DNA from 2 places in the Paenibacillus sp. J31R34 genome. Region 1 is predicted to be linked to the other one. Evidence: predicted binding sites of a transcription regulator. Region 1 holds the regulator's gene; the other holds the start of a gene.
What was found. Region 1 encodes Rex, which represses fermentation and respiration genes when NADH is low (regulators of the CRP and FNR family bind a similar motif). Its sites were predicted from a motif close to TTGTGAAATATTTCACAA; they were not measured.
Positions count from the first base shown of each region.

Region 2: a site for Rex is predicted at 10,540-10,557, ahead of nadA (quinolinate synthase NadA). Genes of this name have one in related genera too.

Region 1 covers NZ_JBXENU010000001.1:291,905-308,103, reverse strand. Annotated here, with positions in the region: gene AC50YG_RS01310 (HAMP domain-containing sensor histidine kinase) at 1-210, opposite strand, end outside; gene AC50YG_RS01305 (response regulator transcription factor) at 214-909, opposite strand; gene AC50YG_RS01300 (RNA-guided endonuclease TnpB family protein) at 982-1,791, opposite strand; gene AC50YG_RS01295 (hypothetical protein) at 1,848-2,078, opposite strand; gene AC50YG_RS01290 (YVTN family beta-propeller repeat-containing protein) at 2,148-3,566, opposite strand; gene AC50YG_RS01285 (sugar phosphate isomerase/epimerase family protein) at 3,833-4,708, opposite strand; gene AC50YG_RS01280 (DnaD domain-containing protein) at 4,926-5,615, opposite strand; gene AC50YG_RS01275 (acetate/propionate family kinase) at 5,645-6,868, opposite strand; gene AC50YG_RS01270 (3-hydroxyacyl-CoA dehydrogenase family protein) at 6,868-7,740, opposite strand; gene AC50YG_RS01265 (AAA family ATPase) at 7,896-9,395, opposite strand; gene AC50YG_RS01260 (hypothetical protein) at 9,388-9,930, opposite strand; gene AC50YG_RS01255 (hypothetical protein) at 10,077-10,604, opposite strand; gene AC50YG_RS01250 (amidohydrolase) at 10,604-11,905, opposite strand; gene AC50YG_RS01245 (redox-sensing transcriptional repressor Rex) at 11,886-12,542, opposite strand; gene dinG (ATP-dependent DNA helicase DinG) at 12,539-15,403, opposite strand; gene AC50YG_RS01235 (tetratricopeptide repeat protein) at 15,422-16,162, opposite strand.
Region 2 covers NZ_JBXENU010000016.1:10,829-27,027, forward strand. Annotated here, with positions in the region: gene AC50YG_RS29265 (aminotransferase class IV) at 1-672, opposite strand, end outside; gene pabA (aminodeoxychorismate/anthranilate synthase component II) at 669-1,250, opposite strand; gene AC50YG_RS29275 (anthranilate synthase component I family protein) at 1,265-2,896, opposite strand; gene cysK (cysteine synthase A) at 3,094-4,032, opposite strand; gene AC50YG_RS29285 (peptidylprolyl isomerase) at 4,340-5,311, opposite strand; gene hslO (Hsp33 family molecular chaperone HslO) at 5,330-6,229, opposite strand; gene AC50YG_RS29295 (type III pantothenate kinase) at 6,233-7,003, opposite strand; gene nadC (carboxylating nicotinate-nucleotide diphosphorylase) at 7,000-7,884, opposite strand; gene nadB (L-aspartate oxidase) at 7,877-9,493, opposite strand; gene nadA (quinolinate synthase NadA) at 9,532-10,470, opposite strand; gene AC50YG_RS29315 (ABC transporter permease) at 10,888-11,850, opposite strand; gene AC50YG_RS29320 (ABC transporter permease) at 11,852-12,946, opposite strand; gene AC50YG_RS29325 (ABC transporter ATP-binding protein) at 12,952-14,499, opposite strand; gene AC50YG_RS29330 (BMP family lipoprotein) at 14,617-15,687, opposite strand; gene ftsH (ATP-dependent zinc metalloprotease FtsH) at 16,159-16,199, opposite strand, start outside.

The sequences.
Region 1 (16,199 bases):
GGTGATATAGTGAATAATTTCAGTTTCAACTTGGGGCTGTTTCTTCAAAACATACCCAATCAGCGCTGCATTCTGGTCCACAATGGTCTGATTTATGCTACCGACTTGACTATTTATAAAAAAGAACATGAATAGTGACAAAAGAAGTTGCAAAGCAAGTGCTTTAACAGCGATGGACTTCCACTCTGGATTCCGGATGACTTCAAGCATGATTCATCTCCCTACTACTTCCGCATTCCATTTGTATCCGACTCCTCGAACGGTGATGATATATTGGGGCGTAGCAGGCACATCCTCCAATTTCTCCCTTAACCTTCTGATGTGAACCGAGAGGGTGTTGTCATCGATGAATTCTCCCGACATATCCCATAAGCTATTCAGAATGGAGCTCCTGCTGCAAATTTGTTTGGGGTGAGTGATTAACATTAACAGCAGTCGATATTCCAGCCCCGTCAGTATAATTTCTTTATTGTTTTTGAAGACAGTTCCTTCGAGAACTCGCACCTGAACGTCACCGGATTCCCACATATTTGATTTTTCTATATTATTATTATTGCGTCTTAATACGGCTTTAATTCTGGAGAGGAGTTCTTTGGTCCGGATAGGCTTGGTCATATAATCATCCGCACCAAAATCAAGTCCCACAACAACATTGGTTTCCTCATCCAAGGCCGTCAAAAATATAATAGGAACTTGGGACGATGCCCGGATTTCCTTGCACATTTCATAACCTGATCCATCAGGCAAATTAACGTCTAACAATATAAGATCGACAGCGCATGTCTCTAATGCCTTTCTTGCTTCTTGTAAGCTGCCTGCAAGAATAACATTATACCCTTCGCTAGTTAAGGTGTATTTAATACCGAACACAAAATTATCATCATCTTCAACCAGTAATATTTGATTCATTGTGTACCTCATTCCACGGAAGTTCTATATAGTAGGCCAATTGTCTAATGTAGTATAGTGGTAGAGTAGTGCTTAATAGGAAGTAGAAAAGACCATTACCGTAAGTTGGAAGCGACTTAATTTCCTATTTATAAGGAAATGCGCTCTCTTTGATCTAAATAATTGACCTATTGCTTTTCTCTTTGCCATTACATGTTGATTTTGCATCATGTTCTTTACTCGAAGGTCTTCCATGACAATGACTTGGTTTTCGCTCATCATCTTGGAAGATACTTTATGTAAGAAGTCTTGACGCTGACTACTAATCTTTTCATGCAACTTGGCTAACTTCAACCTAGCTTTATAGCGGTTATTGCTTCCCTTCTTTTTGCGCGACAAATCCTTTTGCAATTTTGCCAATCGTTTTTCAGACTTGCGCAGGTGCTTAGGATTCTCAATTGTTTCACCATCAGAAATAATAGCAAACGACTTCAAGCCAAGATCAACGCCAATTTTATGATGACGCTTAGACAAAGGTTGAATATCCGTTTCCACCAGCAAGGAAGCAAAATATTTCCCCGACGGTGTTTTAGAAATCGTACAAGACTTGATTATTCCATCCAGTACTCTATGTTGTTTGATTCTGATTTTTGATTTCAATTTAGGAATTTTGATAAGTCCATCATCCAGATAAACCGTTCCATTCTGATTATTCGTCGTATAACAGAAATGGTTTGACTTCTTACTTTTGAATTTAGGAAATCCAACACTTTTATCGCAAAAGAAATTCTTGTACGCTTTTTCAAGATTTAGTTGAGCATTGGCTAAAGCACCGTTGTAAACTCGATCTCTGTCATGAATCCATTCCAGCAAAGAGATGTTGATCAGACTGTTTCCATTCATCCCCCACTTTTAGAAGATGGGGGATGAATGGAAACTAACTGTTAAAATTCGATTCCTTAGAGGAATGGATTCCTTCTTAATTCAGATACCGACATGACTCGCCCTTTATTCTCCGTTTCATTCGTCATTGATTGAGTTTCTGAGGAAGTGGAGGAACGTTCGTCTTCCTCCTGCAGTACAATCTTGAATGTCCCTTTACCGGGAATTAAGACTTGGCATAAAGAATTCTCTTTGTTCATGTTTGACAACTGTTCCATTAACTCTTCTGTCTTTTGAACTTCTTTCATATGAATCACCTCTCCATGTAAGATCATAACCAAGTTTGAATGCCTACATTATCCGTTCTCAAAAAAGCTCTACGTATATACCCCAATTGCGAATGGACGAGCTCCAACCGGAACGGTAGCAATCACTGTATTAGTGTCTCCATCAATCACTGAAACGGTATTATCATCCTGGTTTGACACATAAATACGACTGGTTAATGGATTGACCCCTACTCCATTTGGATTAGTTCCGACCGGAATAGTAGCAATCACGGTATTGGTTAGTCCATCAATCACAGAAACATTATTAGTATCTCGATTTGCTACGTAGATGGCATTCGTAAACGTATTAACGCCTACTTCGGCTGGAGTAGTCCCAACAGGAACATTAGCAATCACTGTATTGGTTAATCCATTGATTACAGAGACAGTGTTACTGGTGAAATTTGAAACATAAATACGGTTAGTATCTGGATTTACCCCAATTCTGAATGGATTAACTTGCACAGGAATAGTAGTAATCACTGTATTGGTTGCTCCATCAATTACAGAAACGGTATCCGAATTAAAATTAGCTGCATAAATCAGATTAGTTGATGGATTGGCACCTATCCCCGTTAATAAATTGAGACCCGGAATAATAATGGTATCTATAACTGTATTGGTCAATCCGCTAATTACCGTAACATCTTCAGTTAAGTCCAATGAATTAAAATTTGCCGTATAAATAGCATTAGTAGCTATATTGACCCCTACATCTCCTGCTTCATCCCCAGCTGGTACAGTAGCAATCACAGTGTTACTTTCTCCATCAATAACGGATATGTTGTCGCTGGCTCTGTTTGCTACATAAATACGTCCCGTTAATTGATCGACATCAATTCCCGCTGGATTAAATCCAACTGGAATAGTGGTGATCACTGCATTGGTTGCGCCATTAATCACAGAGACATCGTTACTGTTGAAATTGGCTACATAAATGCGATTGATTGATTGCGATCCTGCTGGCCCCACTTCTCCTTGAGGCCCTGTAAGTCCTGTTGGTCCTGTCAGTCCTGTCGGTCCTGTCAGTCCTATAGGACCTATAGGTCCTAATGGACCCGTTTCACCCTGTGGCCCTGCTGGTCCAGCAGCGCCAATTGCTCCGGCAATTCCGGCAATTCCTTCGGGTCCAAGTGCGCCAATTGCACCTACAAGTAGTTCTGCTACTCCTTGGGGACCAAGTGCCCCAGCAATTCCTTGGGGTCCAATTGCCCCAATTGCTCCTGCCAGTCCTGCCAGTCCTTGGGGTCCAAGTGCGCCTACAAGTCCTTCAGGTCCAGCTTCTGCAATGGCTACTGCCAGTCCTTGTAGTAATTGCTGTCCTTCTAACGTGGGACACACCCGCACCGCTTTTTTTACAACTTTTTTTTTAATAACTTGAAGACGACGTTTCTTTTTTTTTTCTTTTGGATGGCACACAATTACTGTTTTCTTTTTACACCGTTTTTTTCTAACCGGACAACTCAACAGCGGCACCTCCCTAATAAGATTGTTCAGTGTACGTGAGTCGTTTATTTCAGGCATGGACTATTAGCCGACTATTGGATAGACTTTAAACTATTTTTAGTATATTGGGCTTTTTGGTTGGGTAGTGTTATACCACAATCCCTACTGCCCGTTAGTTCAATAATTAAGAATACTCCTGCGAGCATGTAGTTCTTAAATAAGATACTGCGATTTATCTAAGCACTAAGAAAATACTTTATTTGCTTTGCACACTTAATTGCAGCTCGTTAGCGGTAGCATTTAATAAACTCGACAGCTTTGCGAATATCGAGCTCCGGCTGAGTGCCGACCTCACGCTCAATCGTCAAATAGCCCTTATACCCGATCGTTTGAATCATCTTAAAATAAGCATCAAAATCTACGCCGCCCTCGCCAAGCGGCAGCTCCGAAAAATCTGGGCCTTTGGATGCCATTTGTGCGATTTTCCTATGGTCCATTTTTTCATAGCCTAACGCTCCATACACTTGCCGGGGGTCTACGATCCGGTGGCGCACGCCATCCTTCACATGCGTATGTACAACATAATCCTTCAGAATGTACAGCCCATTAACAGGATCATCCCCAGTGACCATAACCATGTTCGCTGGATCGAAATTTACGGAAACACCACGCGAGCCTAATGTATCAAGAAACGCCTTCAAATGCGCTGCCGTTTCTGGCCCCGTCTCAATTGCAAAATACGCCTGCTGGCTAGTTGCATAATTTGCCAGTTCCTCACAAGCCTGCTGCATGGACGCGTATACTTCGCTGTTCGGATCGTCCGGTACGATGCCAATATGGGTCGTGACAATATTCGTTCCCAGTTCAACCGCTAAATCCAGAATGCGCTTGGATTTTTCGATTTTTAACGGATTGGCCTGCTTATCTTGAAATCCATGTCCACCTAAATCGCCGCATAACGCCGATATTTCCAGACCAAGCTGAGCAATTTCATCCTCGAGCTGCTTGCGCTTGGCTCCTATCAGTACAGCAGGGTCCATCTCCCCATCTACTGCATATATTTGCACGCCCTCCGCTCCAACATCCTTCGCCAAACGCAGCCCTTCGCTTACGCCGACGCCGAAGCTATCGACGATTACTCCAATTTTATTTGTAAGCTGCATGCTTTACTCATCTCCTTTAATCATGCTCCCCCTTAAATTCGCTTTTTACTGTCTTTGTTCCTACCGTTTAATAAAAAAGGATCCAGTCGCACATACATATAGCAAATCGAAAAACCAAAAAAACGGCCGCCACCCTGAATAGGATGACGGCCGCTGCTATAATCCAACCTTAATACTCATGGACTCTCTAATAAAGATAACCAGCTGATCTTTGCATCTATCCCCTGCCGCCGCGAAAACGCTGCGCATGGGCGCGTGCTTCATCCTCGTTCGTCACACGATTGCGGCTCCACTCGATTAAGATGCGATCAATGTAGCGGAAGCTCAGCTTCCCGGCAAATACCGCTTCCTTAAGCGCAAAGCGAATAAGCTCTTCCGCATATTTATCCTCATCCATCCATCCGCTGATGGTTTCGCATTCGATTGGCGACAGCAGCCGGCCAAACTCCTGCTCGAAAATATTAAACAGATTGACCGGATTTGCTACCCGCTGCACCGGCTGGCGCTGCGTCTTCTCGGCTTTTTTCGACTCGCGTTTTTCCAGAGCCGCCCATTCCGCTGCCTTAAGCAGCCAGCCGCTCCAGTTATACTGCTCGGATTGGATGCCTGTTTGGGAGTCCAGATGCTCATCAATCGCTAGAAAGCCTTCTTTCATCAGCTTTCCAAGCTGCTCGACGATACTGCGCTCGCTTGCGTCCATACGCTCTGCCAGCTCGTCTGGCGTCGGGAAGCCATTTCCCTCCACATCCCGAAATGCCTTAAGCTGCAGCAGCAGCAGCAGCTCGCTATCCGTCAGCCCAAGCTGCCGATAAGAACGCAGCAGCACGGCGTAAATGTGCACACCGCCCTCCTCCATTACAGCCGCCATACCGCGCGAATAAGCTTTCCAGATGTCATCATTGCTCACTGCTTGCCCGCCTTTCCATTAAAACCTGCTTAAACGTTTGCTGCACCCGCTGCCTGAGCCTGTACCAGTGTGTACGTATCGCGAGCAATCAACAGCTCTTCATTCGTAGGAACTACCAGTACCTTCACGCGCGAAGCGTCTGTCGAAATAACCCGCGCATCCTTGCTGCGCTTTGCATTTTTCTCTTCATCCAGTTCAATGCCGAGGAAGGTAATGCCATCGCATACCGCTTTGCGCAATGCCGAAGAGTTTTCGCCAACGCCGGCCGTAAACAACAGAACATCAATGCCGTTCATCGCAGCCGCATAAGCGCCAATATATTTACGAACGCGATACGTATACATATCAAAAGCAAGCTTCGCATTGCGGTCGCCTTCCTCCATCGCTTCCGTTACTTCGCGCATATCGCTGCTGATGCCAGAAATCGCCAGCATGCCGCTATGCTTATTCAGCATAGAATTCACTTCGCTAAGTGTCAGCTCTTCTTTATTCATGACGAAAGGAACGATCGCCGGATCAAGGTCACCACTGCGTGTACCCATCATCAAACCTTCAAGCGGGGTCATGCCCATGCTTGTATCGAATGATTTGCCATCCAAAATCGCCGTACAGCTTGCGCCGTTGCCAATATGAGCCGTAACCATTTTAAGCGACTCCAGCGGCTTTCCAAGCAGCTCTGCGCCTTGCTGGCTCACATATTGGTGAGATGTACCGTGGAAGCCGTAACGGCGTACCTTGTGGCGACGGTACAGCACCTGAGGGATCGGATACAGATAAGAAGTGTTCGGCATCGACTGGTGGAACGCTGTATCGAATACTACAGCCTGTGGAACACCCGGCATATTCGCTTCAACCGCCGTGATCCCCATCATATGGGCTGGATTATGCAGCGGCGCCAAATCAAACAAGCGGCGAATTTCAAGCTTAACTTCAGTTGTAACAAGCGTGGAACTATTGAATACTTCCCCGCCGTGCACAACGCGGTGACCAACCGCTTGAATTTCATCCATTGTCGCGACTGCGCCATGTTCCGGATGAGTCAGCATGTCAATAACCTTTTTAACTGCCGTCACATGGTCCAAAATTTCGCTCACATCGCGCACTTCCGGCTTATCTGCTGGTTCATGCGTCACGATGGAGGAGTCCATCCCGATCCGCTCAACCCGGCCGCTAGCCAGCACCGATTCATCGCGCATGTCGTAAAGCTGATATTTCAGAGAAGAGCTTCCTGCATTAATAACGAGTACTTTCATTAGATCCGATCCCCATCCTTATCATATTTGAAAAAGCCAACACCAGTTTTTGCACCCAGTTGACCAGCACGCACCATTTTTTTCAATACGATGGAAGGGCGGTATTTGAGCTCGCCATATTCACGGAACATCCGGTCCAGTGCCGCAAGCACGGAATCGAGGCCAAAGCGATCCGCCATCTCGAAAGGACCATGCTGGAAGGAATAGCCGACACGCATCGCGCTGTCGATGTCTTCCGCAGAAGCGACGCCTTCCTCCAATACGTGCAGAGCTTCGTTTATGAACAAGCAAATAAGGCGGGATGTTACGAATCCAGGGGATTCAAATACCATGACGCCTTTTTTATTAATAACTTCTTCAACGAAATGTTTGGTGCTTGTGAAGGTATCCTCGCTCGTTTTAAGACCACGGACAATTTCCACCAAATCGATTTTCAACACCGGATAGATGAAATGAAGCCCGATAACCCGCTCCGGATGTGCAGAGGCGCTAGCCAGCTCCGTCAAGCTGAGTGTGGACGTATTGCTCGCCAAAATAATTTCAGCGCCGCAAATGTCATCGATTTGGCTAATGACAGCCTTCTTGCTTTCCAGATCCTCCGTAATCGTCTCAATGACCAGCTCACATTCGGCCAGTGCATCATAGGACAGGGTCATATGAATACGATTCATAATCAATTTCTTCTCGGCCTGCGTCAAAGCCCATTTCTCGATCTGCTTGTCCAGGCTAAGCTCAATCATTTGCCTGCCATATGTCAATCTTTCTTCCGAAATCTCGATTAAATGAACGTCCAGCCCTTTCGAGGCCAACATTTCGGCAATGCCCTGGCCCATTGTACCTGCGCCAACTACGCCAACTTTTTTAATAGACATGATTCTCTCCTTGTCGTTTCCCTACACCATGTAAATGAGAAACATTCTCTTTATAGTTATGTTCAATGTTTATTATAACGGTTTTCTGAAAAAAAAGAAGACAGACATGTCGTCTGCCTTCAAATTGTAATAAATTGAGGGGTTTTCATGCTGTATTATGATGCGCTATGTGACAACTTCTTAAGCAATTCACGAAACTCGGCGCCGCTGAGCGTTTCTTCACGGATCAGGACATCTAGCGCGTCCAGAAAAACCTGGCGCTTCGGTGCCAGCATTGCAATCGTCTTGCCCATTAAATCGTCAAGGATGGAGCGATTGATTTTCGCCCATGCATCAGGCGTCATCATTTCGGGATGAATAATGCCTAGCTCCGTTAAGCCCGACTCGACAAGTGTGCGGACAATGTTCATCGCCTGGTCAAAGTCGCCACGCGACCCTGTGCTGCGATTGCCGTAGAAGATTTCCTCGGCCGCCGCCCCGCCAAGCGCAATCATAATTTGCCCATTTAGAAAATCCCTTGTGTATAAATAACGATCCTGCTCTGGATTATGACGCACATAGCCTAGCGCCTGACCACGTGGAGACAAGGCAACCTGAGATACGCTGCCCGGGCGGAGCAGCTCAGCTGAAATCGCATGGCCGAGCTCATGCAGCGCCACACGCTCGCGCTCCTCCTTCGTCGCCTCGCGGTCCGTCTTCTCGCCCATCATGACCTTGTCTATCGCCATAGCCAGATGCTGCTCTTCAATGACCTCGCTTTGCTCCCGCATCGCATAAATCGCACCTTCGTTCATGACGCTCTCCAGTTGGGCACCGGAAAAGCCAAACGACTCGGCCGCTACCTTCTCCAGCTCCACCGTCTCGGCAAGCGGCTTGTTGGCCGCATGGATATTCAATATTTGCTGGCGCGCTTTTTTGTCCGGCAGCTCTACCCCAATATGGCGATCGAACCGTCCGGGCCTAAGCAGGGCGCTGTCGAGCATTTCTTTACGGTTCGTTGCTGCAATAATGAGCAGCCGCGGCGCTGTATCCGCATGAATACCGTCCATTTCCGTGAGCAGTTGATTGAGCGTTTGATCATATTCCCGATGCTGCCCGCCATCGCGCTTGCCCCCGATAACCTCGATCTCATCGATAAAAATAACGGCGCTTTCCTTGCCCGCTTTCTTCGCCTTCGTCCGGGCTTCTTTGAATAAGTCGCGTATCCGGCCAGCGCCGACGCCGACGTACATCTCTACAAATTCACTGCCGGAGGCAGCCAGATAAATTGAGTCGGTATATTGCGCTGCGGCTTTCGCCATTAGCGTCTTCCCAGTTCCCGGAGGTCCCGTCAGCAAAATCCCCTTCAAGGGCCGAATGCCCAGCTTGCTCAGTTCCTCATGTCGGACGAGAAAATCAAGCGCCTCGATCAACTCCTGCTTGGCCCGCTCCTGTCCGCCGATTTGCTCAAAGGAAAAGGGAACGCTGCTTGACACCTTCCGCCGCTTCGTTCCGGAAGCATGTGCGAATTTGCCTCTGCCAGTCGCTAAATACACGACAGCAGCTGCGATAATGACAAGCAGTACGAAAGGCATTAAATTCACATTTACAAATAAAAGAAAGGCAATGAATACCGGAACAAAGCCAATCGCCATTTCGATGCCGTATTTACGCATAACTGGACACCTCCAGCTGCGGGGCAACGCGCGGAAGGATGATATACTTCGTTGCCGTGCCATCTTTCAGCGTAATATAGACATTGCTATCATCGATATCGGTAATGGCCTCCACACCCGAATGTTCATCTGCCAAAGCTTTAAGTGCCTCCGGAATAGCAGAATAGTTTTTGTGCTCCATCGCTTCGGCCACTTTGAATAAAGACGATGACCACAGCTGATCCAGCTTCGCATTCGAGTCGGTATTCGCAATATCGAGCTGAATGTCGCGGCTTTGGGCGACAGATTTGCTTTGCTCGACTATCGTTTCATATACATGCTTTAAATCCGCTCCGGCTGTAAGCGTCAGCGGGAAAGTAATACGGTCCGTATCCATAATAGGCGTGTCGGATGAAGCAATGCCTTCTATTTGATCAACCGCCTTGGCAAGCGGAGCTGCGAATGCAACCTGATGATAAATGAGCCAGCCTCCAAACAAAACGAGGGCGGACGCAGCAGCTGTTAGCAAAATCGGCATGATCCTGAGTTTGAACATCGTAAAAATCCCCCTCTCAAAATGACGGTGATATACCAAACGTATATCAACTCCGATACACGAAAGTATATCACATCGCCTTTTGAATAAGGGGGTGTAATAATAGCCAGCAATTCCAGCTGTTACAGCTTAAGCATCCAATACAGCTAGGACGCCTTGTCACCTACTAAACTATATTGCTTCACAAATGCGCCATCGCGGAACGAATAATACGCATAATAATATTTCGTTATCGCTTCATCACGGCTGTAAAAAATTTCCCATACCGGCTCGCCGTTCAGCAATCCCGGCTGTGTCCTTTTAACATCCGCATCCGGCTTACTGCTCAGTAACGCAGATTCCGCCTGTTCTGCTGTAATATGTTCCGTTGCTTTCAGTGTAAGCACAGGACTTTCGACTGTTGTCAGAAATACGTAAACTTCTTGTTCATCCGCGGTCTTCCCTTTTACGACCCAGGAAATGCCATCCCACACCTGCTTCGTCATGCCCGTAACTTCCGTCAACTGTGCGGCTTCTACAGCATACGCCTTAATTGGAGCTTCCTCTACCCATAATTCCTTATGCACAGTGCGGTAATAAACAATCGTAACGGTCAACAAGGCGATAACAAAAACAATTGAAATAAAGACAGCCCGTTTTACCGTCCAAAACGGCTTTCTCGTTCTCGCCCGCATTATGCCTTCAACAACCTCTCGAAGCTTGCCTGAGCATCGTGACGAATTTTCTCCTCATCGAGCAATGTGCATTCGCCATCCCGTACAACCTGACGCCCGTCTACCCATACATGCTTGACGTCGCGGCCCGAGCCCGCGTACACCAGATGGGACACAATATCCGTCTGTGGGTAAAAATGCGGCTGTTCAATATCGATGGCGATGAAATCCGCCTTCATGCCAACGCGCAGGCGGCCAATGGAATCTTCCTGCCAAATAGAGCGAGCGCCGTATACCGTTCCCATACGCAAAGCTTCAATGGCAGGAACAACCGTAGGATCGCCAGAAACACCCTTATGCAGCAGAGCCGCAAGGTTGATCTCCTTGAATAAGTCAAGATTGTTGTTGCTCGCCGCGCTGTCCGTGCCTAGTGATACCGTTACACCAGCGCGAAGCAAATCAGGAACGCGGGCAATGCCGCTTGCCAGCTTGAGGTTGCTTACCGGGTTATGCGATACAGCTACTTTGCGCTGCGCAAGCAGCGCAATTTCCTCGTCATTCAAATGCACTGCATGAGCAACAAGTGCCGGACGAGAGAAGAAGCCTAAATTGTCGAGATGCTGAACGGGACGAACGCCATAATCGCGAACGTTCTGCTCTACTTCGGCAATCGATTCTGACATATGCGTGTGCAGCGGCAAATCATAATCATGAGCAGCCTGCACGAATTTCTCAATATAATCGGGCGGGCATGTATAAGGCGCATGCGGCGAAATCATCGTCGTAATACGGCCATTTGCCTTGCCGTTCCAATCGCGTGCGAAAGCTATCGCTTCCTCCAGCTTCGCTTGCTGCACATCCTCTGGGCAGAGGCCAATGACGCCGCGCGTCAGACAGCCGCGAATGCCGGACTGTTCCACGACTTCAGCCAGCTGATCCATGCGGTCATACATATCCACGAAAGCCGTTGTACCGGATTTCAGCATTTCTACCACGGCAAGCGCGCTGCCCGCACGTGTATCAAGGTCGAGGTATTTGCCCTCCATCGGCCACATTTTTTGCTCCAGCCAGACTTGCAGGTTTTGATCATCGGAGTAGCCGCGCAGCAAGGTCATAGCTGCATGACCATGCGTGTTTACTAGGCCCGGCATAAAAGCAAGCTTACTGCCGTCCAGCTTCTGCACATCGGCTTGCAGCCCAGTTGGAGCTTCTGCTCCGATATATGTAATGCGATCATCGGTCACAACCATATGCCCTTGAAGCACATGCTCGCCATCCTCCATCGTTACAAAACGTCCATTTTCAATCCAAATTTGGCTCATTTTCGTCATCCCTTTCCCTCTCCAAGTAATACGCCAGACTTAGCAGCTCTTTCGTAAAGTCAGCATGATGAATGCGAATTTCTTCTGGTACCTTCAATATCGCTGGGGCAAAATTGAGCAAGCCTTCAATGCCCGCATCTATAAATTGATTAGCAACGTTTTGCGCTTCAAATCCGGGAACGGTAATAATCCCAATTCGAATATTATTCTCCTCAACCGTATGTTTAAGCATATCCATCGGCATTACGGTCAAATTATTAATTTGCGAGCCGATTTTAGATGGATGCACATCAAACACCGCAATAATTTTCATATTGTCTTTAGAATATTTATTATAATTGCATAGAGCATGACCCAAATTACCCGCACCGACAAGCGCCACATTAATCGTCTGATCAAGCTTGAGTATTTGACGAATTTTTTCAATTAAATACGTCACATCATAGCCGATACCCTTGCGGCCAAAATCGCCGAAATACGCCAAGTCCTTGCGGATTTGCGCCGGATTTAAATCCAGCTTGACGCCAAGCTCCTGGGACGAAACGGTCTGCACCTCCCGGTTGTTCAGCTCGTTCAGCACTTGCAGGTAAATGGGGAGGCGTCTTACGACGGCCTCCGATATTTTCGTCTGCTTCACCCGTTCTCCTCCTCCTTCTCGGCACCAAGCCATTCTCTCATTCTCGGTACAATTTGTTCGATATGCATATGCTCAATTTTCGGTCCAGGCAAAGAATAGAGAAAATGCTTGCCATAATACGTTTCAATAACCCGCGTATCATAAATAATGACAATCCCTTTATCCTTCGCCGTTCGCACGAGCCTGCCAAAGCCTTGCTTGAAGCGAATAACCGCTTGCGGGATCGACAGCTTCATAAAAGGATTTTGCTTTTGGCGCTGCAGCAATTCCGACTTCGCCTCCAGCAGCGGATGATTCGGCGGTTGGAATGGCAGTCTGACGATGGCAAGGCAAGTTAAGGCTTCGCCAGGAATGTCAACGCCCTCCCAAAAGCTGCTTGTGCCAAGCAGCACAGACTCCGGCTGCTGTAAAAACCGCCGCGTCAGCTTCGTACGGTTGCCGCTGTCGATGCCTTGGCCCAGCACTTGAATGCTGGTGGCCGCAAGCGCCGCCTTAAGCGGATCGTATACCTGCTTTAGCATTCGGTAAGAGGTAAACAGCACTAGCATTCTGCCATTAGTCTGCTGCACTGCATCTGCCAAGGAAGAGACGAGCATTGAAATAAATGCGGGCTCTCCTGCTGAGCCTTTAAGAACAGGGAAATTGCGCGGAATAATAACGAGCGCTTGTTCACGGTAATTAAATGGCGATGCCAGCTGCACGGTACGCAGCCTTCCCGCTTCTTCAAAGCCGCCAAGTCCAAGCTGCTCTTCAGCGAACTGGAATGATTTTTGCACCGATAGAGTGGCGGACGTTAAAATAATGCTGTCCTTCACATCAAATAAATACTGCTGAAGCTGGCTGCTCACATCAATTGGCACCGCATAAAGATGCAGCGATCGATGCTTGTAGGTCATATTGGCTTCCAGCCAGAATACGTCCGTCGTCTGATCGACCTTCATAAAGCTGCGCAGATCATCCTTGACTCTCGTCAAATCGCGTAAAGCGCCATTCAAGTCCGTTACAAGCGCCTGTACCGCCAGCTCATCAATGCGATCTTTAATCTCCTCGGACATTTTCTCAGCCGTCTTCAGCACGCGAATAAGCTCCGTATGAATATTGGTCTCTTCGGCGAGCACTTCGGACCAGCCTTCCGGGAGGCTATCGCCTCGCAAACGGTACACAGATTGATTGTTTTCACCCGTCGCATCAGGAGAAGCTTGAACAAAGCTGTAAAGCATCTCAAACAGCCTTTCCCAATGCTCCTTCACTTCCGTAAAGGCGGGAATAATGGTATCAATCGTTTCCAGCCAGCCTTGCACCCGCTCATCGCTTTCCTGCTGGAGATGAATGCGCAGAGATGGCAGCAGGCCGGAACGAGCGTCCTTAAACATACGCGTAAACGCATTGGTTATCGTATAGTAGCCGAGCTGCATGCCCAGATGCTTGCTTGCTACTTCCTCCACATGATGCGCCTCATCGACAATCAAATGGCTGTAGGTTGGCAGCAGCCGATGATCGGCCTGAATGTCTGTGAACAGCATGGAGTGATTCGTAATGCACACATCAGCTATATTGGCTTCATGCTTGGCACGATGATAATAACAGCGTTTAAACCAAGGACACGCCCGGTTCAGACAGGAATCTGCATCGCTGGCAACGGTAGACCAGAAGTCGGTCCCCTTGTTGCTGAAATTCAGCTCCTCTTGATCGCCCGTTTCCGTCTCGCCCAGCCACACGACCATTTGCGAGGCAGTAATCGCATCGTCAACGGGGGACATCATATCCCTTGTATTTATTTTACTTTCAAACTTGCGCAGGCACAAATAATTGCCTCTGCCCTTGAAGATTGAAGCCCGAAACTCTATCGGCAAAATCTGCTTAAGCAGCGGTACATCGCGATGTCTCAGCTGCTCTTGCAAATTAATGGTATGCGTGCTGACGACTATCTTCTCATCCTGACGGATACCATAATAGAGCGCGGGTATTAAATAGCCGAGAGACTTTCCTGTACCCGTTCCTGCTTCAATAAGCAAATGGCGTTTGCTGTCCAGCGAGTCAAATACTTCACGGAACATCGTCGTCTGCGCTTCGCGTTCTTCATAATTAGGAAATTGCTCAATAAAGCGCTGCTTGATTTCATCCAAATATTGCTCGAATGACATCTCCTGCAAAGGCGAGGCTCCCTCTTCGCTGCGCGCGGGCTTTTCCTCTGTCCATTCTCTAGCTTTCAGTGCAAACTGGTTGAAAAAATCATAATCAGGGACGCCCATTACGATGTTTTGTTCTACCTGTTTTAGCGTAACCGTAATAAACCAGCTTAAATCGCTGCCATTGTCTACAAGCGAAGATAACCGCTGCAAAGTCAGCAGCGGCAGGCTCCGAAGCTTTTGTACCGATTTGGCGAATATAACGGCGGTCGCCATTGCATCGCTATCAGCGCGATGATGATGCTCATGCGTAATGCCGAACTGCTCAGAAACAGCACCAAGCTGGTAAGAAGTTATCGATGGAAAAAGAATGCGCAGCAGCTCAATCGTATCGAGCCTGCGCCCTGCAAACGTATGGTACCCACTGCGATCGAGCGCCTGGTTCAGAAAACCAGCGTCAAAATTGACATTATGCGCCACGAGCACCGCATCATCAAGCAGCGGAATCATGTCCATCAGCACATCAGACAGCTCCGGCGCATCCGCCACCATCGCCTCGTCAATGCCGGTAAGCTGCGTAATAAACGGCGGTATGGCAATCGTTGGCTTTACAAATGAATTATACGTATGAATAACTTCAAGATCATCATCAAGGAGGACCAGCCCCACCTGTAAAATATCATCGGAGGCGCTGTGTCCGGTCGTTTCCAAGTCAAGCACTGCATATTTCATAAAATAAATCCGATCCTCTCACAAGCAGCATAGCTCCGTGCTGCCGAACAATAATGACAACTGCTGCGGACGTTCCCGGCAGCTCTGCAAATTATTCAGCGGATCCTTAAAGCTTGGGTCCAGCTCATAGGCTTTAAGGAAAAATTGCTCTGCCTGCTCCAAGTTTAAATGAACCGCTTGAATGCACCCAAGGGCATTATAGCTTAAAGCGAGCCATTTCGGATAGTCCGTAAGTCCAATTAGCAGTTGAAAATGACGCTGCGCCTCACTCCAATTTTGCAGGTGCATATTCGTCATAGCCAAAAACAGCCTTGCCAAATTGCATTCCGGCAAGTGGTTTACAGCAAGCTGGAACTGCTTTGCAGCATGGGAAAACATAAATAATTGATAATAGCCCTGTCCTTTGGATATGAGCTCCGCTTGCTCCACAGTCATGCCAGAAATAGGCTGCTGCGAAACGTTTGGTTTGTCCGCTTGCTGTGGTGACGACACTTGCGGCACCGCCGCTAATGCTTGACCTTCATACTCCGCTGCCGCTGTAAGCAGTGAAGCATTGGATTGCTCAGCTTCATCCTCTGTAAAACCGGCAAATTTTTCTTCAAAATCAATCCATTGCTCAATTAAAGAATCGCTGATCTGCTTTAAAGCGTAAAGCTGCTCATCATAATATTGCTTCTGTTCCTCCGCCGCCAGAGGGTAAGAATCAATAATGTTGTCGAGCATTTCGTTCATCGTCGCAAACATATGCTGGAACATCATGCATCCCGCCTTCACCAAAGAATTGAGGAGTGATAAC
Region 2 (16,199 bases), on a different contig from region 1:
GCCAGCCGCACGGGCCAGCTCCAGAACACGCTCTCGCGTAATGCCGGGCAGGATGCCCGTATCTACCGCAGGCGTCCGAATAATACCATCCTGGGCGAAAAAAAGATTGCTGACGATGCCTTCCGTCAGCAGGCCGTCGCCGCTCAGCATCAAGCCTTCTGCTCCCGGCGAGGCATCGCTCGCGGCAAGCTCGCGCTTCGCTATAATATTATTCATATAATGCAGCGATTTAAGTCGAATCTCGCCCTCTGGCGTATTGCGCTTCGTATGCAGCAGCCTAAGCTCTCGGCCATGCTCATAAAGCGCCGCCTGATAGGGCGGCAGCGCCTTCATCAGGATCAACTCCTGCGGCTGCTCGTAATCGCCCACTGGCAAGCCTAGCCCGCCATCGCCCGCTGTAACGGTCAGCCGGACATAGCCGTCCTTCAGCTCATTCGCCTGAAGCAGTTTGGCAATGCTCGCCTCCAGCGCGGTTTGATCCGCTTTGTAGCGGATGCCCAGCGACAAACAGCCCGCTTCCAGACGCCGCAAATGCCGCTCCAGCAAATATGCGCGGCCGCCATAGGTTCGAAACGTCTCGAACAAACCCAAACCGTACAAAAAGCCGTGATCATATATTGAGATCACAGCTTGCCCGGCATCCATGACAACGCCGCCCAACGCAACCTTCATCGCGGCGCGCCTGTACGAATTTTCAAAAAGTTGCGCAGCAGCGTCAGCCCATGCTCGGAAATAATCGATTCCGGATGGAATTGCACCCCTTCAATCGGGTATTCTTTATGGCGAAGGGCCATAATTTCGCCTTCCGCTGTTTCTGCGCTGATTTCAAGACAGTCTGGCAGGGTTTCTTTTTTCACGATAAGGGAATGGTAACGGGTTGCGGTAAACGGTGAAGGGATTCCTTCAAAAATCGTCTTGCCGTCATGCACCATTTGCGAAGTTTTGCCATGCATCAGGCGCTCTGCGCGAATGACATCGCCGCCAAATGCTTGTCCAATCGCCTGATGGCCAAGACACACGCCGAAAATCGGGATTTTTCCTTTAAAATGCTCAATGAGCGACAGGCTGATGCCTGCCTCGTTCGGAGAGCAAGGTCCTGGAGAAATCAAAATATGGTCAGGCGCCAGCTGCTCAATGTCCGCCAGCTCCAGCTCATCATTTCTTTTCACCACAATGTCCTCGCCAAGCTCGCCTAAATATTGCACCAGGTTGTAGGTAAACGAATCATAGTTATCTATTACGAGAATCATCGCATGCGCCCCCTCTATTGTTTGCGCCCGCTTGGCGCAGCCTGCCTGAACCGCTCACTATACTCAATCGCCTTCCACAGCGCCTTGGCCTTGCTTAGTGATTCCTTATATTCGCGCTCCGGCTTGGAATCAATGACAATGCCTGCTCCAGCCTGGATATGCACCATGCCATCCTTGACGACCATCGTTCGTATAATAATATTAAATTCCATATCGCCATTATAGTCAATCCATCCGAGCGAGCCGGTATAAGGACCGCGCCTTACAGGCTCCAGCTCTTCAATAATTTCCATCGTGCGGATTTTGGGAGCGCCTGTAATGGTGCCGCCTGGGAAAGTCGCCGCAATGACATCATAAGCATCCTTGCCCTCGGCAAGCCGCCCCTCGACTTGGGATACCAAATGCATCACATGCGAATATTGCTCAATAACCATCAGCTCTTCCACTTTCACCGTGCCGTAAGCCGAAATCCGGCCCAAATCGTTGCGCTCCAGATCGACCAGCATAATATGCTCGGCGCGCTCCTTCTCGCTTGTCCGCAGCTCTTCCGCCATGAGCTCATTTTCTTCTTCTGTTCGGCCGCGCCTGCGCGTTCCGGCAATTGGTCGGGCTGCAAGCAAGTCGCCGCGGCGCTCAACCAGCAGCTCCGGCGAAGCCGACACGAGTTGAAAATCAGGACAGCGCAGAAAGCCCATATAAGGAGAAGGATTAATGAGACGCAGCCACTCGTACAGCTCTTCCGGCTGCGCAGCCAGCGCCCGGCTCTGGCGTACCGATAAATTCACCTGAAATACATCGCCTTGTCCGATGTAACGCTGAATTTGCCGAACTGCCTCTTCAAAAGCTTCCTTCGAAAAACGCGTGCTGATCCCATCCAGTGCGTCCCCATTGCTGTGAAGAGAATCATCGTCAGCGAGCTGTTGCCGCTCTTGCCGCAGCCGGCTGCTATCGCTTGTGCTTGCAGCATTATTCTCGCCTCGCTGGCCGTTCGCTGCGCTCCCGAACCGCTGCTTCCAATAAGCGGCCATCTCGCCGGTCCGCGAGCAAGCTTGCGCATAAAGCAGTCGCAGCTCCTCTTGACCTGCTTCACTTGGCACAGGCGTATGCACAGCGCAATATAGCTTCTTGTCGCTATGATCGACAATCCATAGTTCATTTAAACGCAAAAATAAATAATCCGGCACATTCAAATCATCTTCCGTCAGCTCCGGCAGCCGTTCAATCGAACGAATGACGTCATAGCTCCAAAATCCGACGCACCCGCCCGTCCATTTCGGCGTGCCAGCTGCTTCAAGCTTTGGCGCGCGATATGGCTCCATCCAGCTCCGCACCACTTCGATCGGCTTGCCCTGGTAGCGCAAGCCCGAATTAGCATCATCTAAAGCTTCAGCTCCATCTGTCCGCAGCGTCCGAGCTTCCGCCTCCAGACCTTTACCGCGAATAACGCTTTCCGGCTGCAAGCCGAGATACGTATAGCGCCCGCCCTTACCGCTCTCCAGTACAAAAGCATACGGCGATGCATCCCGCCATGCCTCTTCCCATGAAGCGACACCTTCTTCTCCAAGCGACAGCTCCCGCAGCAGTGGAAAAGTCGTATACTTCCGCTCGGCGTGCCACCCTAACCAATAGTCAAAGGCGGTGAACATCACCTTCCAACCCCCGATCGACAAGCATGTTTATTTTGCCTAGTATACAGAATACCCGCCCAAAAGGAAAGAGCGCTGCCGCCATATTCCCACGGCCATTTACGCATATGAAAAAAGCCCTCCACTCAAATGAATGGAAGGCCAGTCAAACGGTATACCGATCCTACTTAAGGCACGGCCCCGCTTGGACATAAGTGTTAGTTCTCGAAGTTGAACAGCGGCGTACTGAGGTAACGCTCACCGTTACTTGGAACAACGGCGATAACGCGCTTGCCTTTGCCAAGCTCCTTCGCCACTTTCAAAGCAGCATAGATCGCAGCACCGGAGGAAATTCCGCACAAGATGCCTTCTTCTTTCGCAGCACGGCGTGCGTAGTCGAATGCATCATCATTTTCAACCGTAATGACTTCGTCATAAATTTCGCGATCCAAAATCGTCGGCACAAAGTTAGCGCCAATTCCTTGGATTTTGTGAGGTCCAGGCTGTCCACCCGAAAGCAGTGGGGAAGCCGCAGGCTCAACCGCATAAATTTTAATATCTTTGAAGTTCTTTTTCAGCACTTCGCCAGTACCCGTAATCGTACCGCCAGTACCAATACCCGCTACGAATGCATCTAGCTTGCCGTCCAGGGAGTTGATCGCCTCAACGATTTCCGGACCAGTTGTCTCGCGGTGGATTTTCACATTGGCTTGGTTATTAAACTGCTGCGGGATAAAATAGGACGGATTTTCTTTCGCCAATTCCTCGGCTTTGCGAACAGCTCCGTTCATGCCTTCCGAACCCGGCGTCAGAACCACTTCTGCGCCATAAGCACGAAGCAGGTTGCGGCGCTCAATACTCATCGTCTCAGGCATAACGAGAATGGCTTTATAGCCTTTAGCTGCTGCTACCAATGCAAGACCAATACCCGTGTTGCCGCTCGTAGGCTCAACAATTGTATCGCCTGGCTTGATGATGCCTTCCTGTTCAGCTACTTCGATCATGCTGATTGCGATACGGTCTTTTACGCTCGCACCTGGATTTTGATATTCAAGCTTTACATAGATTTCAGCGCTGTCCTCAGGAACAAGACGATTCAAGCGAACTAGCGGTGTATCACCAATTAGATCAGTAATGCTTTGCACGATTTTTGCCATGTGTCATACTTCCTCCTTATTCCGACTAATTCAGTTGGTTTTTAAACTAATTCCATCTTATCAATGAGTTGTATTCGTTGTCAATACCTTCATTTCCTTCATGCGAATACGGCGGGCTAACGCCATCCCTGACCGATAAAGCATCAATTTGCGCTGAAATATAAGCCTGATATAAGTGGAAGCCTTATAAATGCTTACATTTTGAAAAAGAAGGATTGTTCGCCCATTTTCTAATCGTCTGGCGAACACGACTATATGATGCTCCAATATAATGGAAGCTTATAAACAAACCTAAAATTTCTTATATTTACGGAAAGGTGACCGCGTCATATTTCTCCAATAGCTGCTGCTCAATTTGGCTTAGGGAAGGAGCCTGTGATAATGCCAGCTCTTTGCGGACCAGCTCATACAGCTGCTGCCCCTGTGGCTTATCCGTTGTGTGGCGCTCCATCAAACGAATGATGGCATACCCTTCGGCAATCGCTATCGGGCCAGCGATCTCTCCTGTACCCAGCTTGCTTGCCGCCGAAAGAATCGCCAGCTCATGAAACGGGTCATTGGCATCAATAAGGCCTAAATCACCGCCAGCATCTGCCGTAAAAGCATCTATCGAATATTTATCTGCTGCTTGCGCAAAGTCTGCTCCCTCAGAGAGCTTATCCAGCACGCGGTTCGCCTCTTCCATATTCGCCGTCACAATCCAGGATAAGCGATATTGCAGCTTGTCGCCGTATTGCTCCTCATGATCCGCAATGTAGCGTTCAACCTCAGCATCAGGCACATCTACTTTTTGGATCGCTATTTTTTCAGTCAACAGCCTGTACTTCGTATCCTTCAAAACTTCCTCTTTGGACATGCCCAGCTGCTGATCCATGATGCGATAAAAATCCTCTTCGCTATCATATCCCTCTGCCTGCTCCTCAACAGCTCTCTGCTGCTCCTCAGCGGTCACTTCAAGCTGCTGCGAGGCAGCCTCTTGGTCAATGGCGCTGTGAATCATCATCAGCTTGAGGGTAGCTTGGCCATATTGCTCGCTAAGCGCATTCATCAGTTCGCTTTCCCTGATGCTGTGATCGCCAATTATGGCAACAATTTTATCATTATCCAAGCTGCCTGGTACAACCTCATTGCCTGTTTCAGTACGTGTTCCCGAATCTGGCTCATGGTCCGGCATTCCTTCAGAAAAAGGCGACAATCTCACTACAACAACTACACTTAGTACGATCATACATAACGCCTGAATGACGACGATCGTCCTCACTACACCGATTTTATTCATTGCCCGGTAGCCTCCATATTAATGGATCGGCTTCGGTTTGGCTTGTTCGAGCAATTGCTCCAGCTCTACGCGGTTAAACTGGTACGCTTCATTACAGAAGTGACAGACGACCTCTGCTTTACCTTCTTCTTCAATCGTTTGCTGCAATTCCGATTCACCCATGCTGATCAAGGTCTGTTCTACGCGATCGCGCGAGCATTTGCATTGAAAACGCAAGTCCAGCGACTCATGAATGACAACATCATCACCGACGACCCATTTAAGCAGCCCTTCTGGCGTCTCCCCTTGATCAAGCAGGGCTGTGACCGGAGGCATCGCGCTGAGCGCTTTCTCCAGCTTAGTAATTTCCGCATCCGTAAGTCCTGGCATCAGCTGTACGATAAAGCCGCCAGCATGAATGACGCGGCCGTCTTCATCAACCAGTACGCCCAGTCCAACTGCGGAAGGCGTCTGCTCCGATACAGCAAAATAATAGGTGAAGTCTTCGCCCAGCTCGCCAGAAACAATCGGAACGCTGCCGCGGTAAGGCTCTTTCAACCCAAGATCCTTAGTAATATGAAGATAGCCGCTATGGCCTACGGCACCTGCAACATCAAGCTTTCCCTGCGCATTGCTTGGAAGCAGAACGAGTGGATTGTCCGTGTAGCCTCGCACTTCTCCATGAGCATTTGCATCGACGACAATTTGTCCCATTGGGCCTTCGCCCTTCACTTGAATCGTCAGCTTTTCATCGCCCTTCAGCATGGCGCCCATAATAGCTCCAGCCGTTGCCGTTCTGCCAAGTGCTGCAGTTGCAGTCGGCAGAGTGCCGTGCCGGCGCTGCAGCTCATCGACCAATTGCGTCGTACGGGCTGCAAAAACACGAATTTTGCCTTCCCATGCCGTGCCACGCACCAAAAAATCTTTCCTTTGCTCCATCGTCTATCCCTCCTGATTCCGTTCATATATAATACGCAAACCTTCTAATGTCAGAAGCGGATCAACCTCATCTATCGTTTCCGATTCTGAGCTAATTAACTCAGCCAAGCCGCCCGTCGCGATAACACGCGGCGAGACTTTAAATTCCTTGCGGATTCTGCGCACGATACCGTCCACTTGTCCTGCATAGCCGTATATAATACCCGCCTGCATGGAAGTGACCGGATTGCGGCCGATGACGCTTGGCGGCTTCACCAGCTCAATCCGCGGCAGCTTCGCCGCCCGCTGATAAAGCGCCTCTGTCGATATTGCAATGCCCGGCACAATAGCGCCGCCCAAATAGCTGCCAGCGGCATCAATGTAATCAAACGTCGTTGCCGTTCCGAAATCGACGACAATAAGCGGACTGCCATATTTGACGATGCCCGCCACCGAATTCACGATGCGGTCAGCGCCGACCTCGCGGGGATTTTCATACCGGATATTAAGTCCGGTTTTCACGCCTGGACCAACGATAAAAGGAGTCTTGCGCAAATACTTCATGCACAGCTGCTCCAACGTCCGCATGAGCGGCGGAACGACTGATGAAATAATGACACCCTCCATCTGCTCCAGACGCATGCCGGCAAAATGAAACAAATGATGAAAGTTGATGCCATATTCATCAACTGTAGCGGAACGATTCGTGCTGAGCCTCCAGTGATGAAGCAGCTCCTTGCCTTGATAAATGCCCAAGACTATATTCGTATTTCCGACGTCAATGACGAGAATCAAGACATGGCCCCTCCCTTCTTCGCAAACAGGTCGAGACTAATATCGAGTGATTGAAAGGAATAGGTGAGGCCTCCTACCGAAATGACATCGACACCGCAAGCGGCTATACCGTGTATGGTATCAACCCGCACATTGCCGGAGGCTTCTACAATAACATGTGGCGCGCGCTGCTTGATTTGCTTTACTGCGGCTTTCATCATCTCATGCGTCATATTGTCCAGCATAATAATATCAGCGCCGTATGCAATCGCCTCATCGACTTGCTCCAAGGACTCCGTCTCCACCTCGATCTTCATCGTATGGGGAATACCCGCTCGAGCTGCTTCCACTGCTTCCCGAATACCGCCTGCGCCCTTAATATGATTATCCTTGATCATAACGGCATCATACAAGCCAAAGCGGTGATTCGAGCCGCCGCCTACGCGAACGGCATATTTTTCAAGCAGACGATGGCCTGGCGTCGTTTTGCGAGTGTCGACCAGTCGGACCGGCAGGCCTTGCAGCGCCGCTATAAATTCACTAGTCTTCGTCGCCACGCCGGACATCCGCTGCATTAAATTAAGCGCTAGACGCTCCCCTGTAAGCAGACTATGGATGCTGCCTTCTACTTCAGCGAGTACAGTGCCTTTTTCAACATACTGTCCATCCTCGACCTTTGCCGTGAAGACCAGCGATTGGTCAACGATTTCAAACACAAGGCGCGCAATTGGAATGCCCGCAATCCGCCCATTTTCCTTCACATGAATGACGGCCTTCGCCTGCGCTCCACGCGGAATAGTCATAGCCGTCGTTACATCGCCGCTTCCGATATCTTCAGCGAGCCAGCCGCGTATTTGCGCGCGCAGCGCTTCATTATAGCCATCCAGCGTTGTCTCAAACATTGGTTAACCGCTCCTCTGTCCTCCCGTATACACGGTGCATTACAGTATGCTTGCGCCATACTTGATCATTGCGCTCCGGGAAGTCCTCACGGTAATGCGCGCCGCGGCTCTCCTCCCGCTGTAAAGCGGATTCCGCCGTCAGCAGGGCGCATGTCAGCATATTGGCAAATTCAAACTCTTCCCGCTTGGTCAGCATCGCTTGAAAAATAGTCAACTGGCGCCGCAGCTCCTCCAGCCCCTTCTCGAGGCCCTTTGCATCGCGCTGCAAGCCCGCATACCTGACCATCACTTTTTGCAGCTTCAATCTCCGCTCCACCACTGCCTGAATCGGCACACTGCTGCGCGGTACGCTGCTCTCTATTATAGGCTGAATCTCTGCATGCTCTGCAAGTTTATCAATCGCCTCGACGATACGCTTGCCGAAAACGACCGCTTCCGAAAGCGAATTGCTGGCCAACCGATTCGCTCCATGAACGCCTGTCGAGGAAACCTCGCCGCAGGCGAACAGCCTTTTAATATTGGTTTCTCCATCGAGATCGGTTTTAACGCCGCCCATCATATAATGTGCAGCAGGGGCGACCGGAATCCAATCTGTCGTCAAATCCAAACCGTATTGCAGGCAAAATTCATAAATATTCGGAAAACGATGCTTCACCATATCCGGCGACTCATGCGTCACATCCAAATAAACAAAAGTTGATTTCGTTGCTTCCATCTCGCTAATAATAGCGCGGGCCACTACGTCACGCGGCGCCAGCTCCAGCTGATGGTGATAGCGCTCCATAAAACGCTCGCCTCGCGTATTGCGGAGGACGGCTCCTTCGCCGCGTACGGCCTCTGAAATCAGAAACCGTGGTGCTCCGGGATAGCATAGGGAGGTCGGATGAAACTGGACAAACTCTACATCCTGTATAAAAGCTCCTGCTCGGAAAGCCATAGCGATCCCATCGCCTGTGGCCACCTCAGGATTCGTCGTATAACGGTAGAGCTGGCCTGCGCCGCCCGAGCATAGAATGGTCGCCTTGCCCCGCACAAGCAGACGCGAGCCGTCCGGCTTTTGCACAACAGCGCCCACACATTCTCCATCATTGGTAACCAAATCGATGACAAAGTGGTCGTCCCATACTTCAATACCCGGCTTGGATAACGCTTTCTCCGATAAGGCTCGTACAATTTCGTAGCCCGTCGCATCCCCATTCGCATGCAAAATACGACGCTGGCTGTGAGCGCCTTCCTTCGTCAGCGCAAACTCGCCATTTTCCAAATCGAACTGTGTGCCCATTTCAATGAGCTGATTCACACCTTCCGGCCCCTCATGCACGAGCACATTGACCGCATCCTCCGAGCACAACCCCGCTCCCGCAATTAGCGTGTCCTCGCTGTGGTAAGCTGGTGAATCGTCCTCCGATATGACCGCGGCAATGCCGCCTTGCGCATAGCGGGTGTTGCTGTCGAGCAGCGACTTCTTCGTAATCATCAGCACGGAATGCCGATCACTGGCCCGAAGTGCGGTAAAAAGACCGGCAATGCCGGCCCCAATCACAATAACATCCTTCTCGATTACCGGCAGTTCGTCCAGCTTTATGTCTACAAGGTATCTGGGAATCATTTCTGCGCCTCCAGGCATAGGAGTAGCGCATGCTGCTCCTATTTCACGAGTAACATGCGCTCCAGGGACAAGCGTGCTTGATCCGCCACATGCGGCGGTACATAGATTTGCGGCTGCATCGTTTCAAGGCATTTAACCAGCTTCTTCAGGTTATTAACCTTCATGTTCGGGCAAACCAAATATTTAGATGCAAACAGGAATGTTTTGTCCGGGCTGTCCAATCTCAGCTGATAGCCTGTGCCATCCTCCGTGCCGACAATGAACTCCTTGCAATCCGATTCCTTGCAATATTTAATAATCGCTGTCGTGCTGCCGACAAAATCACCCAGCTCCACCACTTCAGGGCGGCACTCAGGATGCACAACAAACTGCGCATTCGGGTGTTTCGCCTTCATTTCCTCTACATCCTTTACCGTCAACATGTCATGCGTGTTGCAGTAGCCTTCCCAGATGATCATGTTCTTATCGGTCTTCTGCTGCACATAGTGCCCTAGGTTCTTGTCCGGTACCCAAATGACGTCTTGGCCTTCAACGGAATTTACAACGTTAACCGCATTCGCCGATGTACAACAAATGTCAGTCTCTGCCTTAATTTCGGCGGAAGAGTTAATATACGTAACGACAGTCGCATTCGGATGCTGGGCTTTCAGCTTGCGAAGACCATCGACATTGACCATATCGGCCATCGGGCAGCCTGCACGCTCGTCCGGAATAATGACGGTTTTATTGGGAGCCAAAATTTTGGCGCTCTCCCCCATAAAATGCACGCCGCAAAATACGATGACATCCGCATCCGTCTGAGCCGCTTTCTGAGCTAGCAAAAACGAGTCGCCGCGAAAATCCGCAACCTCTTGAATTTCATCACGCTGATAATAATGAGCAAGAATGATGGCGTTGCGCTCTTTCTTCAATTGCATTAGCCGTTCCCGCAGTTCGCGGTTCTGCTCCGCCTTGCGTTCCAGTGCCAGTGCTTCCACAGTTAATCCTCTCCTCTTATGAGGGAAGGGCAAGCTGATTGCCCATTCCAGATATGGCTACTACCGACTTTGTGAATTGATGCACAAACCTAAAAAGTCGTTCGCCTTTCATTTGACCTTTACGGTAAATTCATTTGATAAGGTTTAATTTACTCCAGGCAGATCATGCTGTCAATGCGTTTATGACAAAAGTGTGAATTCCCTTTGAAAATAGCACCTGCCACAGCTAAACTTTCCATCATTGGCGGCTATTGTGTATAAATGCAGCGTTTACGCACATGGTTATCCACAAGTTATCCACAATCACGGATTTTCTGTGACTAACCTTGTGTAAAGGGTTAGAAAACAAAAAAACTTCCCATGGATGAATCATCACTTACGTGATAGCCATGGGAAGTATGATGCTTCTTGTTTCGATTAGCGCTTAGCTGGATCGTATGGTTCGCCAAGCGAGCCTGGAGCGGAAGAACGTCCTACTGCACCAACGAGTACAACCAGCGTCAATACGTATGGCAGCATATAGAAAAACTCGGTCGGAATTTGCTGCGACCAATCGAACAGTTGAGCAAAGTTCCGAATCGCTTGCGCGAAGCCGAAGAAAATAGCAGCTCCCGCAACGCCGAGAGGATTCCATTTTCCAAAAATAACAGCCGCGATAGCGATAAAGCCTTGGCCCGAAATGGTATTATGGGCAAAGTTGCTCGTCGTTGTTAACGTAATGGTCGCACCGCCAAGACCTGCAAGTGCTCCGCTGAGCAGCACGCCGATATAACGGTATTTTGTTACGCTGATACCCACTGTATCTGCCGAGCTTGGGTATTCGCCAACTGCGCGAAGGCGCAAGCCGAAGTGCGTTTTGTACAGCACAATATAGCTGATAATGACAAGGATAATAACAACATAGGTCGTCGGATAAGCTTTAAAGAACGCCTCTCCAAAAAACGGAATATCTGATAAATAAGGGATTTCCCATTTGTTGAATACATGAGTCAGCGTTGTCGTCTGTCCCGAACCTTCATACAAGCTTTTCGTCAAATAAATCGCGATTCCCGCTGCCAAAATGTTAATAACGACACCGACTATCGTCTGATCCGCCTTAAATGTAATGGTGGATATCGCATGTAGAAGGGCAAATATCACCCCATAAATCGCTGCCCCCACTAAGCCTATCCACGGAGCAGATTCCTCATAACCAGCTTGTATCGCATAGTCGGTAATGACTGCTGCCGCGAACGCGCCAGACACCATCAAGCCTTCGAGACCGATATTAATAACGCCTGAGCGCTCAGAGAATAGTCCACCGAGACCGGTAAAAATAAGCGCCGTAGAAAATACAAGCGTAACGTTAATAAGCTGACCCAATATCTCTAGTGCATTCATATTAGATCGCCTCCTTACGCTTGTCTGCACGTCGTCCAAGGAATGGTTTTAAGAAAAACTTTACTATGCCATGCGAAGCAATAAAGAAAATGATCGAACCAATAACGATTCGAACGAGCTCTGGCGGTACGCCCGCTCCAAAGCTCATACCCGCAGAGCCATAGCTGAGACCACCGAACAGTACAGCACCGAACAATACGCCAATTGGCGTATTGCCGCCAAGCAAAGCAACCGCGATACCATCAAAGCCATAGCCCCATGGCGCTGCCAGAATCGTCTGATAGCCAAATACGCCCAGCGTCTCAAACACGCCTGCCAGACCCGCAAACAATCCGCTAATAAACATCGACTTTACAATGGTGCGATTGACATTAATCCCTGCATACAGCGCTGCGTCAGGGCTTTGTCCCACTGCTCTGAGCTCATAGCCCTGCTTCGTTCTCCACAGTATAATATAAAATACCCCAATACCGAGCAAGGCAATGACAGTACCCCAATGCATACGGGCATGATCCATCGCATCGGATAACCAGCCAATCGATACGAGTGCTGACTCTTGAATCGGATCCGATTTTTGCTGCCCTTTTGCCACAAAAAACGCACGAATAATGTAATTGGATAAATAAAGCGCAACCCAGTTCAACATAATCGAAGAAATAACCTCGTTAACGCCGCGAACAGCCTTTAAATAGCCAGTCAATGCCGCCCATAAGCCTCCACACAGCGCTCCGACAATAATAGCAAGCGGAGCATGCAGAAACCAAGGGAGGTCAAGCGTAATCCCTATGACGGTTGCACCAGTCATACCCATCATGAACTGGCCTTCTACCCCGATATTAAACAGGCCCGTACGGAAAGCGAAAGCAACCGCTGTACCTGTGAATATCAGCGGGGTAATCGCACGAATAGCCTCGCCCATATCGTAAGGACTGCCAAATAGCTTTTTAATCAGTGATTGGTAAGCTAGAATAGGATCAAACCCGCCTGCCAGCATGGCTATTGCCCCGCATAACAGACCCAAAATGATAGCCACCAAGGGGACGAGGAAGGATGTTTTATTGAATATTTTGTCCGCAATTCCTTTGACTTTATCCATGGTTGCTATCTCCCACCTTTGCTCGGCTGCTTCGCTGTTGAATTGCCTGCCATCATTAGACCCAGCTGTTGATCGTCACGCTGATCAGCATCGGCATAGCCCATTATTTTACCTTCGTACATAACCGCAATACGATCAGATAATGCGTACAACTCATCCAGCTCAAAAGAAACGAGCAAAATCGCTTTGCCTGCATCCCGCGCTTCAATTAACCGCTTATGCACATATTCGATCGCGCCTATATCCAGACCGCGAGTCGGCTGTACAGCGATGAGCAAGGACGGATTTTTCCATATTTCACGGGCAATTATGGCTTTCTGCTGGTTACCGCCCGACAAGGAGCGGGCCTTGGCCCCAATGCCTGATGAACGCACATCAAACTCAGTTACAAGTTGATTCGCAAGAGCGTCTATAGCTTTAAAATCAATAAAGCCATGTTTGCCGAACTGTGGATCAAAGTACGTATCCAGCACCATATTTTCGCTCAGTGTGAAATCAAGCACCATTCCATGCTTGTGACGATCCTCTGGAATGTGGCTGACGCCTGCAACGGACATTTGGCGCGGCGTTTTATTGATCATTTCCTTACCCAAAAGCTTCACAGAGCCACCAGACGCTTTACGCATGCCAGTAATAGCCTGTACCAGCTCACTTTGTCCATTGCCATCAACGCCAGCAATACCCAAAATCTCGCCGGCACGGATATTAAAAGCGACACCATTTAGAACGAGCTTATTCTCCTCGCCTTTCATCGTAAGGTTTTCAACAGATACGATAAGCTCTCCAGGCTCTTTCTTGGTTTTTACCGCCTGAAAATTAACGTCACGGCCAACCATAAGCTCCGCAAGCTGCTGCTCGTTCGTTTCTTTTGTCGTAACGGTTCGAACCACCTTGCCCCGACGAATAACCGTCACCGAATCTGCAAGCGCCATAACCTCTTTGAGCTTATGCGTAATCAAAATAATGGACTTGCCTTCTGCAGCCAAATTGCGCAAAATGCCAATCAGCTCTTCGATCTCTTGTACGGTAAGCACAGCAGTTGGCTCATCAAAGATTAAAATTTCAGCGCCACGGTATAAGGTTTTTAAAATTTCCACACGCTGCTGCATACCCACCGTAATATCTTTAATCCGCACCTGCGGATCTACTTTCAATGCATAACGTTCCGAAATGGAACGGACTTTATCATTTGCTTGCTTATAATTGACGAATGTGCCAAATTTACGCGGCTCATTGCCAAGCACAATATTTTCAGCCACTGTAAATGGCTGTACCAGCTTAAAATGTTGATGTACCATACCAATTCCAAGCTCAATAGCTTTTCCTGCACCTTCAATAACCGTTTTATTGCCGTTGACCCAGATTTCTCCTTCATCCGGCTGATACAAGCCGAACAAAATGTTCATCAACGTAGACTTACCTGCACCATTCTCGCCCAGCAATGCATGGATTTCGCCTTTCTTGAGTTCAAAATCAATCGAATCATTGGCTACAAGCCCGGGAAAGCGTTTCGTAATCCCCTTAAGTGTGACAGCCGCTGCACTTTGTTTCATCCAGTTATCCTCCCCGGTTTGTTAGCTCCCAATCTCAAAAAAGGACAAGACCGGCTTGAGGGCAGGTCTTGTCGGCTGTACATAATAAACAAACGACATTAAATCATAAGTTTAAAACTATTTCACTTCAGTTGGAACTACAAGCGAACCACTAATAATTTGTTGTTTGTAGTCTTCAACTTTAGTCATAATTTCTGCAGAAACGTTAGGGTTGTTCTCTGGCAGGCCAACTGCGCCGTCTTTAAGACCAAGAACAACCGATTTGCCGCCTTCCCATTTGCCGTTAATCAGGTCAGTGGAAACTTGGTGAATGGCAGCTTCAACGCCTTTAAGCATGGAAGTAAGCGTAACTTCGTTGCCGAACTCGATCGATTGGTCTTTATCAACACCAATTACCCATACATCTTGCCCTGCTTTTTTACGAGCTGTTGCTTCGTTAAATACGCCGTTACCAGTACCACCAGCAACTTGGAAAATAATATCTACGCCGTCATTGTACATTACGGTTGCTGCTGCTTTACCTAAGTCTGGTTTACCGAACTCGCCTGTGTAGTTGCGGATAACCTTCGCTTCAGGGTTTACTGCTGCTACACCTGCATTGAAGCCTGCTTCAAATACAGTAACACTCGGAATTTCCATGCCGCCTACAAAACCAATTTTATTTGTTTTTGTTGTCAAGCCAGCAACTACACCTACAAGGAACGAACCTTCGTTAGCTGCGAAGTTAACAGAAACAACGTTTGGTGCGTCAACAGCGGAGTCGATGATGCCGAACTTGGAGTCCGGATTGTCTTTCGCTACTTTACCCATTGCATCTTGGAACAAGAAGCCTACGCCCCAAATCATATCGTATTTTTCAGAAATGAATGCACGCAGATTCGGTTCCATATCAGCGTCGCCTTTACTTTCCAAATATTTCGTTTCGGAGCCTGTATCTTTCGTTACACGTTGCAGGCCATCCCAAGCGCTTTGGTTAAAGGATTTATCATTTACGCCACCTGTATCTGTAACCATACCGATTTTGAGCTTAGCTGCTGTACCAGCATCTGATGATGCTTCAGGTGCCGCAGACGCCTCAGGCGATGCTGCTCCGTTTGTGCCATTGTTTTTGCTGCCGCCACCACAAGCAGACAATACTAATGCGAACATAAGAACAATAGATAACATAAAACCTAAACGTTTTTTCATCTTCGATTTCTCCCCTTAATATAGATGTGTTGTAACTGCAACCTACTTGCTTATATTATTGTTGTTGTGCTTGGCTGCTATTCTCTTTATTATAATTGCTTATCCACATACGTCAACATTTTTACGTCATGTAACATGACACAGAAATTTTGTTCACGCCTATATCTCACAATTATTTAACATTTGTGCCAAACACACCATTAAAACCTTACACACACCCGACAAAACCAAATAATTCCTGAGTTTTACCTCTATTATTATAGGCTAAATCCGAACATTAATAAAGTAAAATTAATCAAGCGTAAACGGCTGACGCCGACCTCTGGCGGCAAAGCTTCTGTTTCGCGATGAAATAAAAAAACAGCTATTTTCTCGGCCACTACTGAGAAAATAGCTGTCTCCATAAACAACTGGCGAGGACGATGGTTCAACGACCGACAATGTCGGTTTTCTAACGCGTCCTCATCCTATTTATTTCGGTTCTTCCCCATCATTCGGTTTATCATCAGATT